DNA from 2 places in the Paenibacillus sp. FSL P4-0176 genome. Region 1 is predicted to be linked to the other one. Evidence: riboswitches for the same ligand, from Rfam matches in the RefSeq annotation. Region 1 holds a riboswitch; the other holds the start of a gene.
The links. Region 1 has a riboswitch for FMN ahead of ribD (bifunctional diaminohydroxyphosphoribosylaminopyrimidine deaminase/5-amino-6-(5-phosphoribosylamino)uracil reductase RibD). Riboswitches for the same ligand answer to the same signal wherever they lie in the genome.
Positions count from the first base shown of each region.

Region 2: linked by a shared signal. The riboswitch ahead of MKY95_RS18145 (DMT family transporter) and the one ahead of ribD (bifunctional diaminohydroxyphosphoribosylaminopyrimidine deaminase/5-amino-6-(5-phosphoribosylamino)uracil reductase RibD) in region 1 are both predicted to bind FMN.

Region 1 covers NZ_CP150242.1:4,709,133-4,717,197, forward strand. Annotated here, with positions in the region: gene MKY95_RS21860 (segregation/condensation protein A) at 1-466, opposite strand, end outside; gene ribE (6,7-dimethyl-8-ribityllumazine synthase) at 571-1,038, opposite strand; gene MKY95_RS21870 (bifunctional 3,4-dihydroxy-2-butanone-4-phosphate synthase/GTP cyclohydrolase II) at 1,141-2,373, opposite strand; gene ribE (riboflavin synthase) at 2,406-3,074, opposite strand; gene ribD (bifunctional diaminohydroxyphosphoribosylaminopyrimidine deaminase/5-amino-6-(5-phosphoribosylamino)uracil reductase RibD) at 3,136-4,239, opposite strand; FMN riboswitch at 4,564-4,732, opposite strand; gene MKY95_RS21885 (hypothetical protein) at 4,902-6,191, opposite strand; gene MKY95_RS21890 (peptidylprolyl isomerase) at 6,322-6,753, opposite strand; gene lysA (diaminopimelate decarboxylase) at 7,002-8,065, opposite strand, start outside.
Region 2 covers NZ_CP150242.1:4,028,696-4,036,760, reverse strand. Annotated here, with positions in the region: gene MKY95_RS18165 (YqcI/YcgG family protein) at 1-429, opposite strand, end outside; gene MKY95_RS18160 (LysE family translocator) at 512-1,138, opposite strand; gene MKY95_RS18155 (urea carboxylase-associated family protein) at 1,278-1,886, opposite strand; gene MKY95_RS18150 (amidase) at 2,021-3,517, opposite strand; gene MKY95_RS18145 (DMT family transporter) at 3,848-4,828, opposite strand; FMN riboswitch at 4,973-5,126, opposite strand; gene MKY95_RS18140 (DinB family protein) at 5,211-5,711, opposite strand; gene MKY95_RS18135 (CGNR zinc finger domain-containing protein) at 5,854-6,405, shown strand; gene MKY95_RS18130 (amidohydrolase family protein) at 6,517-7,896, shown strand.

The DNA.
Region 1 (8,065 bases):
CAGAGGTGTGTAAACCCTCAACCGGGTTCGATTGGGCTTCTACGGGCATATAGGGGCGCAGATCCTCGGGCTCTTTGGAAAATATAAGACTGCGTTCCCACTCCCGTTCATGAAGATGACGCGCAATTCCCTTGTACTTGCGATATTCTATCAGACGCGCAATCAGCTCTGCACGTGGATCATAATCTTCTTCTTCCATATAATCATAATCCTCTAAGTCCTCAATGACCGGTGGTTTGGGCAGTAAAAGTTTGCTCTTGATCGACAGCAATGTTGCTGCCATGACCAGAAATTCACTCGTAATATCCAGTTCCAGTTCCTGCATCGAATGCAGATACGCCATGTATTGATCGGTAATATCGCTGATGGGAATATCCTGGATATGAATTTCAGCCTTATCAATCAGATGAAGCAGCAGATCCAAAGGCCCTTCAAAAGTCTCCAGTTTGTATGTAACTACCGTCACTAGACGAATCCTCCCGCCAGAAAAATCCAAAACCCTGCTAAGCCGTCCGAATCCGGTTTCCCGTGTTCGTCTGCGCAAAGCAGGGCACTACTATTAAATAAGCACTATTTTAGCTGTTTCGTCAAGTTTGCCATCTCAATTGCCGCCGTAGCTGCATCCCATCCTTTGTTACCCGCCTTGGTTCCGGCACGTTCAATCGCTTGTTCAATATTTTCTGTTGTAACCAGTCCAAAGATCGTAGGCACGCCAGTTTTCAGGTTAATTGCTGCTACCCCTTTAGCCATCTCGTTGCACACATAATCGTAATGCGTAGTTGATCCACGAATAACGGTTCCCAGGGTAATCACCGCATCATACTTGCCGCTCTCCGCCATTTTCTGCGCAATCAAAGGGATTTCGAACGCACCTGGAACCCAGGCTACATCCACTTCATCATCCTGCACGCCGTGGCGTTTGAATGCATCGAGTGCTGCGCTAAGCAATTTACTGGTAATGAATTCGTTAAAACGTCCAACGACAACTCCATATCTGGATCCTTCTGATACTAAATGTCCTTCAAAAAATTGTGGCATTCAAGTCATCTCCCTAACGGTATAATGTAATGTAAGTAACGGAAATCCCTAAGTAATCTCTTCCATAAATTACATGGTGAACGTTATTCATCTAAAATATATTTACTGTTCGTTCTGCTCGATATCATCAAACTTGAGCATATGCCCCAGCTTGGCTTGCTTGGTATGAAGATACACCGTATTGTCCTCGTTCTCCTCCATCTGGATCGCGACACGCTCTACGACTTCAAGTCCATATCCTTCAAGGCCTTTAATTTTACGAGGGTTGTTAGTTAGCAGTCTGATCTGACGAACCCCAAGGTCTTTCAGAATTTGAGCGCCAATTCCGTAATCACGCAAGTCAGCAGCAAAACCCAAACTCAGGTTTGCATCAACAGTATCCATACCTTCCTCTTGCAACTTATAGGCTTTGAGTTTGTTGATCAGGCCAATACCCCGACCTTCCTGTCTCATATAAAGCAGTACGCCATTGCCTTCCTCGTGGATCTGTTTGAGTGCCGCATCAAACTGCGGACCACAGTCACAACGATGCGAATGGAATACATCACCTGTCAAACATTCAGAGTGTACACGTACAAGTACGGGTTTCGAACCATCAATTTCTCCTTTGACCAGAGCCACATGTTCCTTATTGTCCACAGCGTTTGTATAAGCCACCGCTTGAAACTCACCAAAGTCCGTCGGCATACGCACAGCCACTTCACGTTGAACCAGTTGCTCTTTTTCGTTACGGTAACGAATCATGTCCTGAATACTGATCAGCTTCAGATCATGCTTGCGGGCAATCTCCTGCAGATCCGGAAGTCTGGCCATCGTGCCATCTTCCTTAATCACTTCACAAATAACGCCAGCAGGGTAGGAACCACACATGATAGCGAGATCTACAGCCGCTTCCGTATGTCCGGCACGACGAAGTACACCGCCGTCTTTTGCAATCAGCGGGAACATGTGACCAGGCTTACGGAAGTCCCCGGCTTTTGCCTCAGGATCGATTAGGCCTTTCACAGTAATAGAACGTTCATGTGCCGAGATACCTGTTGTTGTATCTTTGTGATCCACAGAGACGGTGAAGGCTGTTCCATGGAAATCCGTATTTTGTTGAACCATCGGTTTCAGGTTAAGTTCGTCCGCACGTTGTTGTGTAATCGGAACACAGACCAGACCTCTACCTTCGGTAATCATGAAATTAATGACTTCAGGCGTCGCCTTTTCGGCCAAAGCGATAAAATCGCCTTCATTCTCCCGATCTTCATCATCCACAACAATGACAGGTTTACCTCGCATGAGATCATATATGGCTTCTTCTATTGTGTCCAGAATGGATTGTTCTGACATTGGTCCACCTCCAGTTAATTTCTGTTCTCTATTTATGCAAATCCGTGATTGGAGAGAAAATCTTCACTGATACTGCGCGGCTTGCCAGCATCTGTCTCCCGATGTCCTCTCCCATACTGGAGCAGATGATCCACATATTTGCCCAAAATATCGCATTCGATATTAATGGTATCCCCTGTCTTTTTCACATTTAGTACAGTTTCACCAATGGTATGCGGGATAATGGAAACCGTGAATGCGGTATCCGACGTATGGACAACGGTCAAGCTAATGCCATCCAGTGTAACCGATCCTTTGGGGATCAGATATTTGAACAACTGGTGATCATCAGGCTTAATCTCAAACACAATTGCATTCTGATCACGTGTTATACTGCCAATCACTCCAGTACCATCAACATGGCCCTGTACGATATGTCCGCCAAAACGACCGCCTGATTGCATGGCCCGCTCCAGATTAACTTTACTGCCAGATTGCAGCTGACTGAGATTGGTATGGCGATAGGTTTCAGGCATTACATCGGCGGTAAAACCTCCACCTTCGAGCGTTGTCGCAGTTAAGCACACGCCGTTCACTGCTACACTATCACCAATCTTCAGATCGTCCATGATGGCGGAAGCTCCGATATTCAGGACCATCGCTTCGCCTTTCCGACCAATACGCCGGATCTGACCGACTTCTTCCACCAAACCGGTAAACATGCTGCCGCCTCCCTTTTTCAAGTTATAAAAAACCTAACTTTCTACTTTCAAATCCATTTATTTATTCAGGCCACACCGGAATACCACCAATGCTGATATTATCTCCAACTTGTTCAATCTCCAACTGATTCAATTGAATCGCCTGATTCATACGTTCCACACCCTCGAAGCGGAAGCTTCCAGGTGTATCATAACCGCCTACAATCTTCGGAGCGATAAACATAAGCAGTCGATCAACCAACCGTGCCTCCAACATGGCTCCATTCAAGGTGCCTCCACCTTCAAGCAAAATCGAACCTATATCACGTTCACCCAACTTGCTAAGTCCGCTCAACAGATCCACACGTGGTCCAGGACCACAGCGTATAATCTCGACGCCGTAGGCTTCCAAACGTTCAGCAGCTTCAGGACTGGCTTCGTCTGTTGTCAGCACCCATGTTAGAGCAAGACCATCCTTAACCATTTTGGCACCTACGGGAAGACGTAACTTGGAATCCACTACAATGCGCACTGGACTAATGCCTTCGACTTGCAAACGGGTAGTAAGTTCCGGATTATCGGCGATTACCGTGTCGACGCCAACCATGATTCCCTGGTGACGATGACGAAGGGCATGCACAATCTCACGAGCGGGCTCGTTAGAGATCCACTTGCTGTCTCCGCTGCGAGTAGCAATTTTCCCATCCAAAGTAGTAGCCGTTTTCAGTGTCACAAAAGGTAGACCCGTTGTAATAAACTTAATGAATTTTTCATTCATACGTCTTCCTCGCTCACGCAGTACGCCAACTTCAACTTCAATGCCTTGTTGACGAAGCATGCTTATGCCCCTGCCGGATACTTGCGGATTTGGATCTTCACAACATACCACAACACGTTTCACCTTTTCATGAATCAGGCGTTCACTACAAGGTGGCGTCTTGCCATAATGACTACAAGGCTCAAGTGTAACGTATACCGTACTTCCTTCTGCATCACTGCCTGCCATGTTAAGTGCATGCACCTCTGCATGACCGGTTCCACGTTTCAGATGGCTCCCCAGGCCTACAATACGACCCTCTTTCACAACTACACATCCAACAACCGGATTAATCCCGGTCTGTCCCTGTGCTCGTTCCGCCATATCCAATGCCAGTGCCATATAAAATTCATCATTGATCATTTCCAAATCCGTTCACCCCGCGGTTTAAAGTCTTGTTTATTAAAAAATCCCCGTCGAACAATCAGTTCGATGGGGATGATGAGAGACAAATGTCACCAGCAGGAGTGAAATGGATACAGCACGCCAACACTTTGCCCAAATCTTCATTTCGGGCAAGTGAAAATAGACACATACCTTAATGAACATCAATCACAGGTAAAGAGCTTTTATAGTGCGGCATATGTATGGAACTGTCCGGCGTATCCGGATCTTCCCTGCACAGTGCAAGACATCATAAAATCGTGACTGTGCAGCAATACTCCTGCTGAATGCAAACCTGTTAGGTCTGCACCTCTCCTTCTCCCATCCAGACTATACTGTCGGTTCTGGAATTACACCAGATCAGCCATCTGCCAATGGCAGACAGGTCACGGACTTTGCATCAAGTGCTGGACACATAGGTCCTTACACTTCCTGCATCACCGCCGGTAGGGAATTACACCCTGCCCTGAAGGATTGCTTTCGTTATTACTTGGATGTTAGCACTTTAATGCCAAAAAATCAATTGTTTTTTGTTCCTTTTTGTCACATACTAACTTTTAATAAGCTAAGAAACAACAAAAAACCGCTTCCTCTCAAGGAGGTACGGTTTTTGCTTGGTGGCCCATTTTCACATCCATCGCAACATTCTACATATCAGGAAAACACCAGCTCGCCATATGCTTTAATTCTTTGGCATTATGGAATGGAGTGCGGTCAGGTTCTTGCAGGGGCGAAGTCGGAAGCGGAAACTCTCTTGCCACCCTTCTGACCCAACTTGTGGAATCAATCGCAATAGCCGAGCATTTCCAGCGTCCATTCGCTCTCGGTCGAAACGTCCCATGCAAATCTGCTTTTCCCGGCATCTCTGGGAAGACTCCATCCAGATATTCGACAATGACGCGCTTGTCTCTGACTTCATGACAATATACAGTCACCCATACACCTTCCCGGACCCGAACAGCATACACATCGCCAGACTGTACCTCCCCGGTACCTGCATCAGGAGATGCCTTTGGTACTTTTCCGCGAACACTTCTCTTCTTCTCCAATGCCCCTAAGATCGTGTCCTTTACAGCTGGACTCTCATCAGGCTTATCCGCAAGTGATATGTTATTCAGATCAAAATCATGAAATATCTTGTTCAGGTTGTTCTCATTAATTCCGACAGATGAGTCCCACCACGCCAGAGGGGCCTGCACTTCAACCCGCACATTGGGGCGTGCGTCACGCTGCATGTAAGAGGTGAATTCCGTGATCATTCCAGGATGTTCCGGCGTATCCAATATGCCAATCAGAGCTAACGTCTCAAGTAAATCACGGTAGGCATATTCCTTCTGTGTAGGCAAAAGACGTTCCTTCTTGAGCGCTACTGCTGCCTTGCTGTAACGTGTTTTGGGAGGTAATTCGCGCAACACCGTTAACACCGCACGGAATGTCCAGCGGTCGTACTTATTGGGTATTGGAAGCTCCTGCGCGGTAGCCAGCTCTCGAAGTGCCAACACATATCCAAAAGGATCACCGTCCAACGGTGTTCCATTGGTCATCCGCCAATACCATTGTAGCGTTGTGTCGGTTGCTTGATCTACACTTAATCCGCAGATCTTACAAGTGTTCGAAGATGGATATGGCGTATGTTCATGGCTTGGCATACTGCTCGCAATAAGCTTGCCCGTAAGCAACGAACGCCAGATCATGGGTGCTGACCACAAAGAGGATACAAAGGCCTGCGCTGCATCATTGATCGTCCATTGATTCGCAACTTTTTTCAGCTCAGTAATCGTTTCATCATGTTGCGGACGTACAAAGCGATTCGGTTCATGCCCGGCTGCCTCAAGCGCTTCTCGATCCTTTACCGATAGACTATCCGGAACGACATGGCGCGATGCCTGCAGTTCTTCATCCCACAACGTGCGCTCACTATAAATTTGTTTTAACAAGCTTAGCTGAGTAACCATATCCAAGGTTATATTCATCCTTTCTAATTATCGATTTGAAGTATGTAAAAAATAAAAAAAGTGCTTCTATAAAAGAAGCACTTCATGTTTGGATCCAGTTAAGGTGAAGGTATTAAGCTTCTACAACTTCAACAGTTTCCATTTTGTCTTTACCTTCTAAAGCGTCCACGAACTCCATACCTTTAGTTACTTTACCAAATACAGTATGTTGTCCATCCAAATGTGGTTGTGGTTGGTAGCAGATGTAGAACTGGCTTCCACCTGTGTTACGGCCAGCATGTGCCATAGCAAGTGTTCCGCGCTCATGTTTGTTCGGGTTAATTTCACAGTTGATTGTGTAACCTGGGCCACCTGCACCGCTACCGTTAGGGCATCCGCCTTGAGCTACAAAGCCCGGAATAACGCGGTGGAATGTAAGACCATTGTAGAAACCGGAGTTAGCCAGTTTCTCAAAGTTTGCTACTGTGTTTGGAGCTTCTTGATCGAACAGATCGATCAGAACTTCTCCGCCGTTTGCCAATTTAATTTTCGCTTGTTTCGCCATATGTAAATGACTCCTTTCGTATTGACCATCGTTAATGGTGCCAGAACGCATGACCCTGGGCCAAGCATTACAGCACTTTTCTTAGTGTACACCGAAAATGTCTGGATCGCAAAAAAAACGGCAACTTTTTTCATGATTTAGCTCAAATACGCAAAAAGCAGACGAAAAAGGAAGTTCCCTTTTCATCTGCTTCAACTGCAAAATCCCTATATCTTGAATAATGCAGAATCGCATTATCTTTTGACGAATTAGCGAGTAACTGGCTGCTTTCCAATGCGCGCAGGTACCAGGTCATTCTGGATGATATCTTGATACGTCTCACGGCGTACCACGACATCCCCTTGACCGTCTTTGACAAATACAACGGCCGGACGACGAATCCGGTTGTAGTTGCTCGCCATGGAGTAGTTATACGCACCTGTGCAAGCTACAGCGAGCAGATCGCCACTTTCCACTTTTGGCAGGTCCAGATCCCAGATCAACATATCGCCACTCTCGCAACATTTACCCGCAACAGATACCGTTTCCTGAGCAGCCTCATTCGCACGGTTGGCAAGCACAGCTTCATACTTGGATTCATACAAAGCAGGACGTGGGTTATCAGTCATACCACCATCAACGGCAACGTATTTACGCACGCCTGGAATGTCTTTGCTTGTTCCAACGGTATACAGCGTTGTTCCCGCTTCACCCACGATGCTGCGGCCTGGCTCAACCCAGATCTCAGGTACGGCATAGCCGATTTGAGCAAAATGATTTTTAACGGCGTCTGTAATAGCCTTCACGTATTGTGCAACTTCAAGCGGCGTATCTCCATCGATATAACGGATTCCGAATCCACCACCAAGGTTAACCACTTTGAAAGCAACATTAAGACGCTCATATACACTTGCTGCAAATTCAGCAACACGTTGAACCGCCATCTGGAAGCCTTCAACTTCGAAGATCTGGGAACCGATGTGGGAATGCACACCGAGCAATACCAGGTTAGACTGCTTGGAAGCCAAGTCAATCGCTTCAAATGCTGTACCATTGCCGATATCAAATCCAAATTTCGAATCCGTTTGACCTGTGGAAATATATTCATGCGTATGTGCCTCAACACCAGGCGTCACACGAAGCAAAATGTTTACTTTACGATTTTTGTCCGCTGCTACAGCCTGCAACAGATGCAATTCATTGAAGTTATCAACAACAAAACATCCAATCTCTGCATCAAGAGCCATTTCGATCTCTTCCAGCGTTTTGTTGTTACCGTGGAAGTGAATGCGCTCAGCCGGGAATCCTGCTTGCAGTGCAGTAAACAGTTCAC
Region 2 (8,065 bases), 680 kb from region 1:
AAACTCCCATGATGAATCATGAGGATCGGTTGAAATATGTTCCGGCCACGGCTCGGTATCGTGTGAACTTACCCGATTAAGCATTTGCCAGAATAACGTCTGATATTGCTCTACCGTTGTATGATCTTTCAGATCACTTGGTGTCTCACAGATCACGACCATCGAAGCGTAATGACCGGTGTCTCTGGAGACAGGACCATATTGTCTAAGCAGATCGGCCATATCTTCGGCAGCATGTTCAGATCGGGGGTCACACGTAAATCCGTACCTCAAATGTCCTGACAGAAATCCCATTCGTCCAGGTACACATGGATACGTATTATCTTCGTCGGCGATCATTTTACCAAATTGCGAATAAGCGTCCTGCTGCCAAGATGGAAGACGCTCAAACAAGGTGTTTATTTCGTCGGCACTATACAGCTCCGCCATTGATTCCCAACTCCATTCCACATGATACCGTTACAGTATTAATGTGGGGGAAGTTGGGTGACTGTCCAGCCTGATTTTGTTGTCAGAAAAATATGGAACGTACAGCTTCGTACCCAAAATACAAACCAAATCCGATCAGGCAGATTCCCGAAATGATAGAGATCCAGCGCAATACATTCTCACTGCTATGTTTGTGGAATCGACTGGCCATGCCAGCCATAATGACATCCCACACCAGAATACCAATGAATATGCCTGAACTGTAGAGCAGCAAATGAGCGGTATCCGTATGTTTCACAGTTGTCGCGAGAATAGAGCCATAGATCCCAAGCCAAAATAAAATATTCAGTGGATTGGACAGGGCCATCAAAAATCCGGATATAAATGATTTTCGAACAGTTGCTTCCGCAGTAGATGTACCCTGAATGCCTTGCTTTAGCTTCGAGAGCGTTTCCACTCCCGTGTAAATCAGAATAAAACTGCCAAATGACCAGAGAAAAGAGCGCATGAACGGCGTGTCCAGAAAATGGGCAACTCCAAAATAAATCAGCAGCATATACACCAAATCTGCAAACATAGCTCCGAGTCCTAGAATCCAGGCATGCATGAATCCGTGGCGGGCTCCACGGTCGAGTTGGGCGGCGTTAATCGGACCGATTGGAGCGGACAATGATATTCCCAAGATAATATAACTGAACAGTACAGACATAAACACGTTCACTCCTTAACGGGTTCGATGAATTGTACCAGTTGTCACAGAAAATGGGTACAAGTCATCGTATTCCCGCAAGGAGTGAATTAGAACAAACTACTTTTATCTCATACTGTGTCAAGGCCTTTTCATTCTGTTAAAGTTCCACATCCAATTGAATAGGGGTGCAGTTATATCCGTTGCATGAGCTTTCTTCACAAGGACAGGCGGAGAGCCCAATTGTGAGATCCATTAATGCCTCCATCTCGACATAATCACCTGCACGAGAGTCGGGAGCTACAACATCAATCTTGCCTTCACTGTCTACAACGGACTTCATAAACAGGTTAAACGGATAGTGTTGGTCTGGTGGTAGAATCCCAAAGGGTTCCAGTGCCGTGTTCAGATTGTGATAACAACTGGCATGATCCTTTTTGTCGTATAACACCTCATACATCTCTGGGCGACAAGCGGAGTTGAAGAAATCATGTACCCCAACGGTGTCACGGACAATCTTGAGTAAAGGTTGATACTGATTGGAATACACAAACTGTCCCGGTTTAATTCGATAAGTACGCAATACGTCCATTGTCACGCCGGGGTCCAAGCGATGGTTAGCATCTGTAGCATCATATGCCACAAAATCAATGACTTGCTGTCCCTCCAGATCCGTTATGCGTAGTAAAGAACCCTTGTTTACTTTCAAGGCATATCCCGTTTTGGCTGGGATACGATAAGACTGTTTATGGCGCTGATTTGTATTCATCTGTTACATTCCTCCGCTACTGTTTGCTTTCAGTATGCGGAACAGATGATGCTTTCATGCACTTTTATGGCGATGCACTCTGTACTCAGGCAGGAACATCCAATGGTAAATTTAACACACCACATAATACGTCTTTATGCTGGAAATAGTGGATTACCTCTCATCCCGATCCAGAGGTCTGATTGTTCAAGCTGTCCAGCCAGGTGTAATAACCAATCTTCGCGTCCCTTGGTTGCCATCACTTGAACGCCCATTGGCAACCCTTCAGGTGTCATATGCAGAGGTACACTTATCGCAGGCTGACCTGTCAGATTTGCAAGCTGGGTGAACGGTGTATACGTAAGACTTGGCTCAAACATTTCATAAATGAGTTGCTGCTGCTGGGTCTTGTCCAATTCACTAATTCGCATCAGATTACGGATCTGTTCGTCATGAGGTGTTAATTCACCAATCTTAGGCGCAGGAAAAGCATTAACAGGTGTGACGTAGAAGTCATAACGCTCGAACAAAGTGGACATCTGGGCTGCAGCTACATCCCATTCAGCTAAGCTATGTACAAATTCCGCAGCGGACACCTTTTTGCCTGCTTCAGCCAGAACCCAAGATTCAATCTCCATATCATCGGAGGTCAGAGCCCGGCCCATGGAGCGTTCCATAGAAGAGATCATCGCAGCCATCTCACCACTGTTCATCATGTAATAGTTCTCCATCAACCGAACTCCATTGACTGGACTCAGTTTTTCCTCAACATGATGACCTTGATCTTCCAACCAGCGAACGAGCTTGTATACAGACTCTTTGGCTTCTGCGCTGACAGGTGTTCCCACGGGTGAATCCGTTGTGTATGCAATTTTCAGTTTGCGTTGATGTGGATAGCTCATATCAGCCAAGTAACTGCCTGGAAAGAGTGGAGCATGGAACGCAGCTTCGGGCTGAATGACTTGTAACGTATCAAGCAATGCAGCACTGTCCCGAACCGAGCGAGAGAGGGCAAAATCAATCGATGCGCCTTGCCATTGACGACCAACTCCCGGTCCTACAGGTGTGCGCCCGCGGGTTGGCTTTAACCCAAACAATCCGCTAAAGGAAGCCGGGATACGAATCGAACCTCCTCCGTCACTGGCTCCGGCAAGAGGAACAATACCCGAAGCTACAGCAGCAGCGGCACCACCACTTGAACCACCCGGGGAGTGATTGATATTCCATGGATTGCGAGTGGGACCATGAAGACGGGGCTCGGTAATATTTTTCAAACCAAATTCAGGCGTATTGGTATGTCCTATGAAGATAAAGCCTGCATCACGGAGTCGAGTGACAAAATTGGAATTGCGTAATGACCGATGCTCGCTGAACAAACGTGAGCCTGAAGTCAGAAATTCACCTTCCAAGGATTGCGAGATATCTTTCAGGAGCAGGGGAACACCGGCAAAAGGTTGTTCTCCAGGTCGAACCAAACCGGCTTCCTCCCGTGCACGAGATTCATATGTACGAATAACCGCATTAAGTTGCGGATTCACTTCTTCAAGGCGTGCAAACGCCGCTTCAAGCATTTCAACCGGGGATACTTCCCGGGATCGGATCAGTTCAGCCAAACCTACGGCGTCGTAGGAGGTATATGAGAATGAAGACATTATGATCGTTCCTCTCTGAATATAATTCATCTGTTTATTCCATATGTCATCGTACCACCGGATTAGACAAAAGACAAAAGATAGAAGAGAAGTAGTGCGATGATATGCATACTCGTTATGAGGTTGGAGGAAAAAGAGGGGGATTTGCATATGCGATATAGAAATAAAGCACAGGGTTAATAGCTCATTTTGCTAATTGAGAAAATGATCGAGTAATAATCGAGTAATGGCAATAAAATAAAACCACTGCTCATCTAATTTGATGTGCAATGGTTTTATTTTACATTTATATTAACTATTTGTTTATATGTGAACCTCAGATATATCCACTTACTCTGTACGCAGCTTCGGTGCAGCATCGGCCCCAGTTGATGATCTTTCCTGCTGTCTGGAAATGGCGAAGAGGGCCACCCAGATCAGGATAAAACCAAGAAGCTGCTCCCATGTAATCAGTGTACGGAAAGCAATCCAGTTCACCAACACACCAGCCATCGGGAAGCTAAGTTCTGCGAGTGTTGCAACAGAGGCTTTGGTTGACGACAGACCTTTGTAATACAACAGAAGACTGAGCAAACCTGGTAACAATGCCTGACCGAGAATGTTGAGGATGACAGCAGTCTGTTCACCCGTTCCGGACGGGAACGTCCATGCCGCACCTTCGTTCCACGTCATAAAGATCAGGAGCGGGAGAGCAACGACAAAGCGCAGGGAGGTGACGGTTTCGTAACGCGCCTGACCCAGCATCAATCGTCCCATAACGGTTGAACCTCCCCATAGGGCAGCAGCCCCAAGGGATAACAAGCTTCCAGCATGAATCCAGTTGTCCCAGTTACCTAATGGCAATGTGAATCCAAATGTAAGCAGGTACGTTCCTGCTAATGCAATGAAGAACAATCCACCGAAGCGGCGAGGCAACGTTTCTTTTAATAACAGTTTAGCCAGCACGATAGCGAAGAGTGGTTGCATTTTTTGCAATAACAGCACCGTATTCGGATCGTTATGTGTAAGCGCCATGGTGAACAATACCGTTGCGAGTGCTGATCCTCCCCATGAGATAAAAATCACGGCAATCCAGTGGCGAGCGCGCAGGTTTTTCAGATCAGCCCGAAATTTCCACAGTACGGGAATGGCAATAAGACTGACGATGATATGTTCCACCAGTACAATCTGCGTGGATGTCATCGTATTTAGCAAAATAATGCGGAAGAGGGGGTCGACACCCCATAAGGCGGCGCCGAGAACTACAAGCCAGAATCCGGTATTACTTCGTTCCTTGCGGTAAACAGGTGATGCTGCTGATGTCTTTTCCATATTCAGGACTCCTTCGTCAGAACACGGAATCTTCAGTTGGCAAAATCGACAAAAGCCCCCGTTTTGGTATATACCAAATAAACGGGGGCTCATCCAAGGACATGCGTCAGGAAAGAGGCCTTCCCGTGAACGGCATGTCAATGTGTTGATCTTCTCTCATCCGGACTGTACCGTCGGCCTTGGATTCACACCAAGTCAGTCGCTAGATGTCCTTCGTTAAGAACAAATAGCGAGTCGCGGGCTGGTTCCGAAGAACATCACCGCCGGTTGGGAATTGCACCCTACCCCGAAGATCCTATTCAATTATATAGTGTGTTGAACAAGCTGTAACATTAATAAGTTCATCTTATTCCTGTAAGCGCTAGCAGTTCAAGCATTTTTTTTAGAAAACGATTTTCCAGCTTCCTTGCTGTCTGCGAAGGAGCACGATCTGACCTGCGTGATACGCATCATGGAGTACCCAGCGAGCTAGTTCGTGTGCCCATTTCTCTTCGGAATCCATATATGCGGCTTCAAGATCTGACTCTTGTAGTGCAGCCAATTGATCTCGCAACTGCTGGGCTAATCGAGTTGTACCCTGCATCAGTGTATTCCAACTAGCTGCGTCCGTTGCATCTCCAGGATTCCCAAATGTGTATTCATTGGAGTCTACAGCAGGAAGGGTAGGCTCCTTACCTTGCATGCGACATAATAAGCGATGGTTGTAATAATACATATGGTTAACCAACTGCCAGATGCTTAATCCTCCTGAGGGTGGAATCCAGGCTGCTTGTTCTGCTGTAAGACCCTCCAAGGATTTCGACAAAGGTACAATCCAATTACATTGATCCCAAGTATCATCCTTTTGAATAAGTAACACATCTAGTGCTGTTGTTTTTGTCATTGCCTTTTCCTCCTTGCGTATAATTGTGATAGGTGATGTAACTAGCTAAAACTGATTAATAAGGTTACACTCAATATAACACATCAAAGACGAGTTGTAACCTTCTTTGTTTACTTAGATGGTTACATAAACGGAGGTATATATGGACAGATTATGGACCGATTTTGTAAACAGCGATTATCACGATTGGCGTGGGGGAGATCGATCGGAGGACAGACTTGGGAAGGCGAACTGGCAGCAAGATTTTCTGGAACGATGGCAACTTAACGCTTCTGTCCCTGCATCTCCAGAAGAGGAGTTGTCGATGAGAAATTTCAGGAATGAATTGATAGCTCTTGGAGCCCGCTTATCTTCTGGAGCATCATTAACGGATATAGAAAAACAATGGTTGAACGGCGTTATGGAAGCAGGGCATGTGAGAAGAACATTGACTACAATTGATCAGGAACTGAAACTCCAACTGGTAGCTGTAGAAGCACATTGGAGTCAGGTTATGGCTGAGGTAGCTGCTGACTTTGCTTTGACTTTGGTAGAGGGAGAAGGCGGCAGGATCCGGATCTGTGATAATTCGGATTGTCGCTGGATGTTCTATGATGATACCCGAAGCAGAACACAGAAGTACTGTGATGATAAGATGTGTGGCAATCTGATGAAGGTCAGAAGATTTCGGGCGAAACGTAAATCCCAAAATTGATAAATACTAACAATAACTATATAATGTATATATACTAGCGAAAAAATAGTCAGAAGCAGTACGGATTCGTAAGCAGGATGTGATCGTCTTTCAAACCAAAATAGATGGGAGATGTTTCTTGTGCGGACAAGTTATCTGTTGAAAAATGGCTGTGTGTTGTCGATGGATGCTAAAATTGGACAGTATAAGAGGGCGGACGTTTTGATTCAGGATTCACTGATCATGGCTATTCAGCCCGACCTGGATATTCCGGATGCGGAGATCATTGATGCTTCATCGATGATTATTATGCCTGGGCTGGTGGACACACATCGGCATATGTGGGAATCACTTGTCAAAACAGCGGGAACCAACTGGTCGTTACCAGTTTATTTGCAAAATCTCTATTATGGTGCGATGGGAAGCAAGCTCCGCCCACAAGATAGTTATATTGCCAACCTGCTCGGTTCCTTGGAAGCGCTTAACGCAGGAGTGACGACAGTAATGGATTGGAGCATGCCATATTCCCCTGACCATACGGATGAACTGATTCGTGGACTTCAGGATGCTGGCATTCGGGCGGTATTTGCTCACGGAGTACCTGGTGAGACGGACTACTGGAATCGGGATAGTCAACTCACGTATTCGAATAATGATGTGAGAAGAGTCAAAGAACGTTATTTTTCATCACGGGATCAATTGCTTACTTATGGGCTTGCCATTCGTGGTCCGGAGTTCAGTCATTGGGATACAACCGTGAAAGAGATCGAGCTAGCACAAGAACTGGATGCGATCTGTTCCATGCATGCCGGATTTGGCAGTTGGGGATCTGTGGATCGCTCGATCAGTCACTTGTACGAAGCGGGACTCTTAAGTCCACGGGTGAATATCGTTCATGGTAACACTATGGGCATGGATGAATACAAAATGCTGGCAGATAGCGGAGCTTCCTTGTCGGTCACACCTGAGGTTGAAATGATGATGGGGCATGGATATCCAGCCACCGGCTATTTTCTTGAACATGGGGGAACCCCTACACTTGGTGTAGATGTGGTGACGTCCACAGGCGGAGATATGTTCTCGCAGATGAAGTTTGCACTTCAAGCTGAACGATCCAGAGCCAATGAACAACTTTTGCAGCAGGGTGAGATGCCTGGTGAGTTGAACTTGCAGTCCAGCCAAGTGCTGAGATTTGCAACTTCAGCTGGTGCCCAAGCATTGGGATTAGAACAGAAGGTCGGTACGTTGACCCCAGGGAAAGAAGCGGATCTGATCATGATTCGTACCACCGATTTGAATATGTTCCCCGTTCATGATCCAATCGGCGCTGTTGTGCAATTTGCCAATCCATCCAACGTGGATACGGTCTTTGTGGCAGGTAGACTCGTGAAGCGAGAGGGTAAGCTGTTGAATGTTGATCTGGATGCGATTCGTCATGCGGCGATGCAGAGCAAAGATTATTTGTTAACCCAATACAGGATGTCAGATGCAGAGAGAATTGCTTTCTCATAATTTACTTTTTCATAAAAACCTGAAATGAAGTCAGTTCGTATTTTTATATACACTTCTACCTATAGTAAAAAATAAAGGGCCGCATAATGATATGTGGCTCTTTGACATGCCTTCATATCGTGGAATTAGACAGGATAAGGTAGGAAGATACAGCGGAAAAAGACGAAAA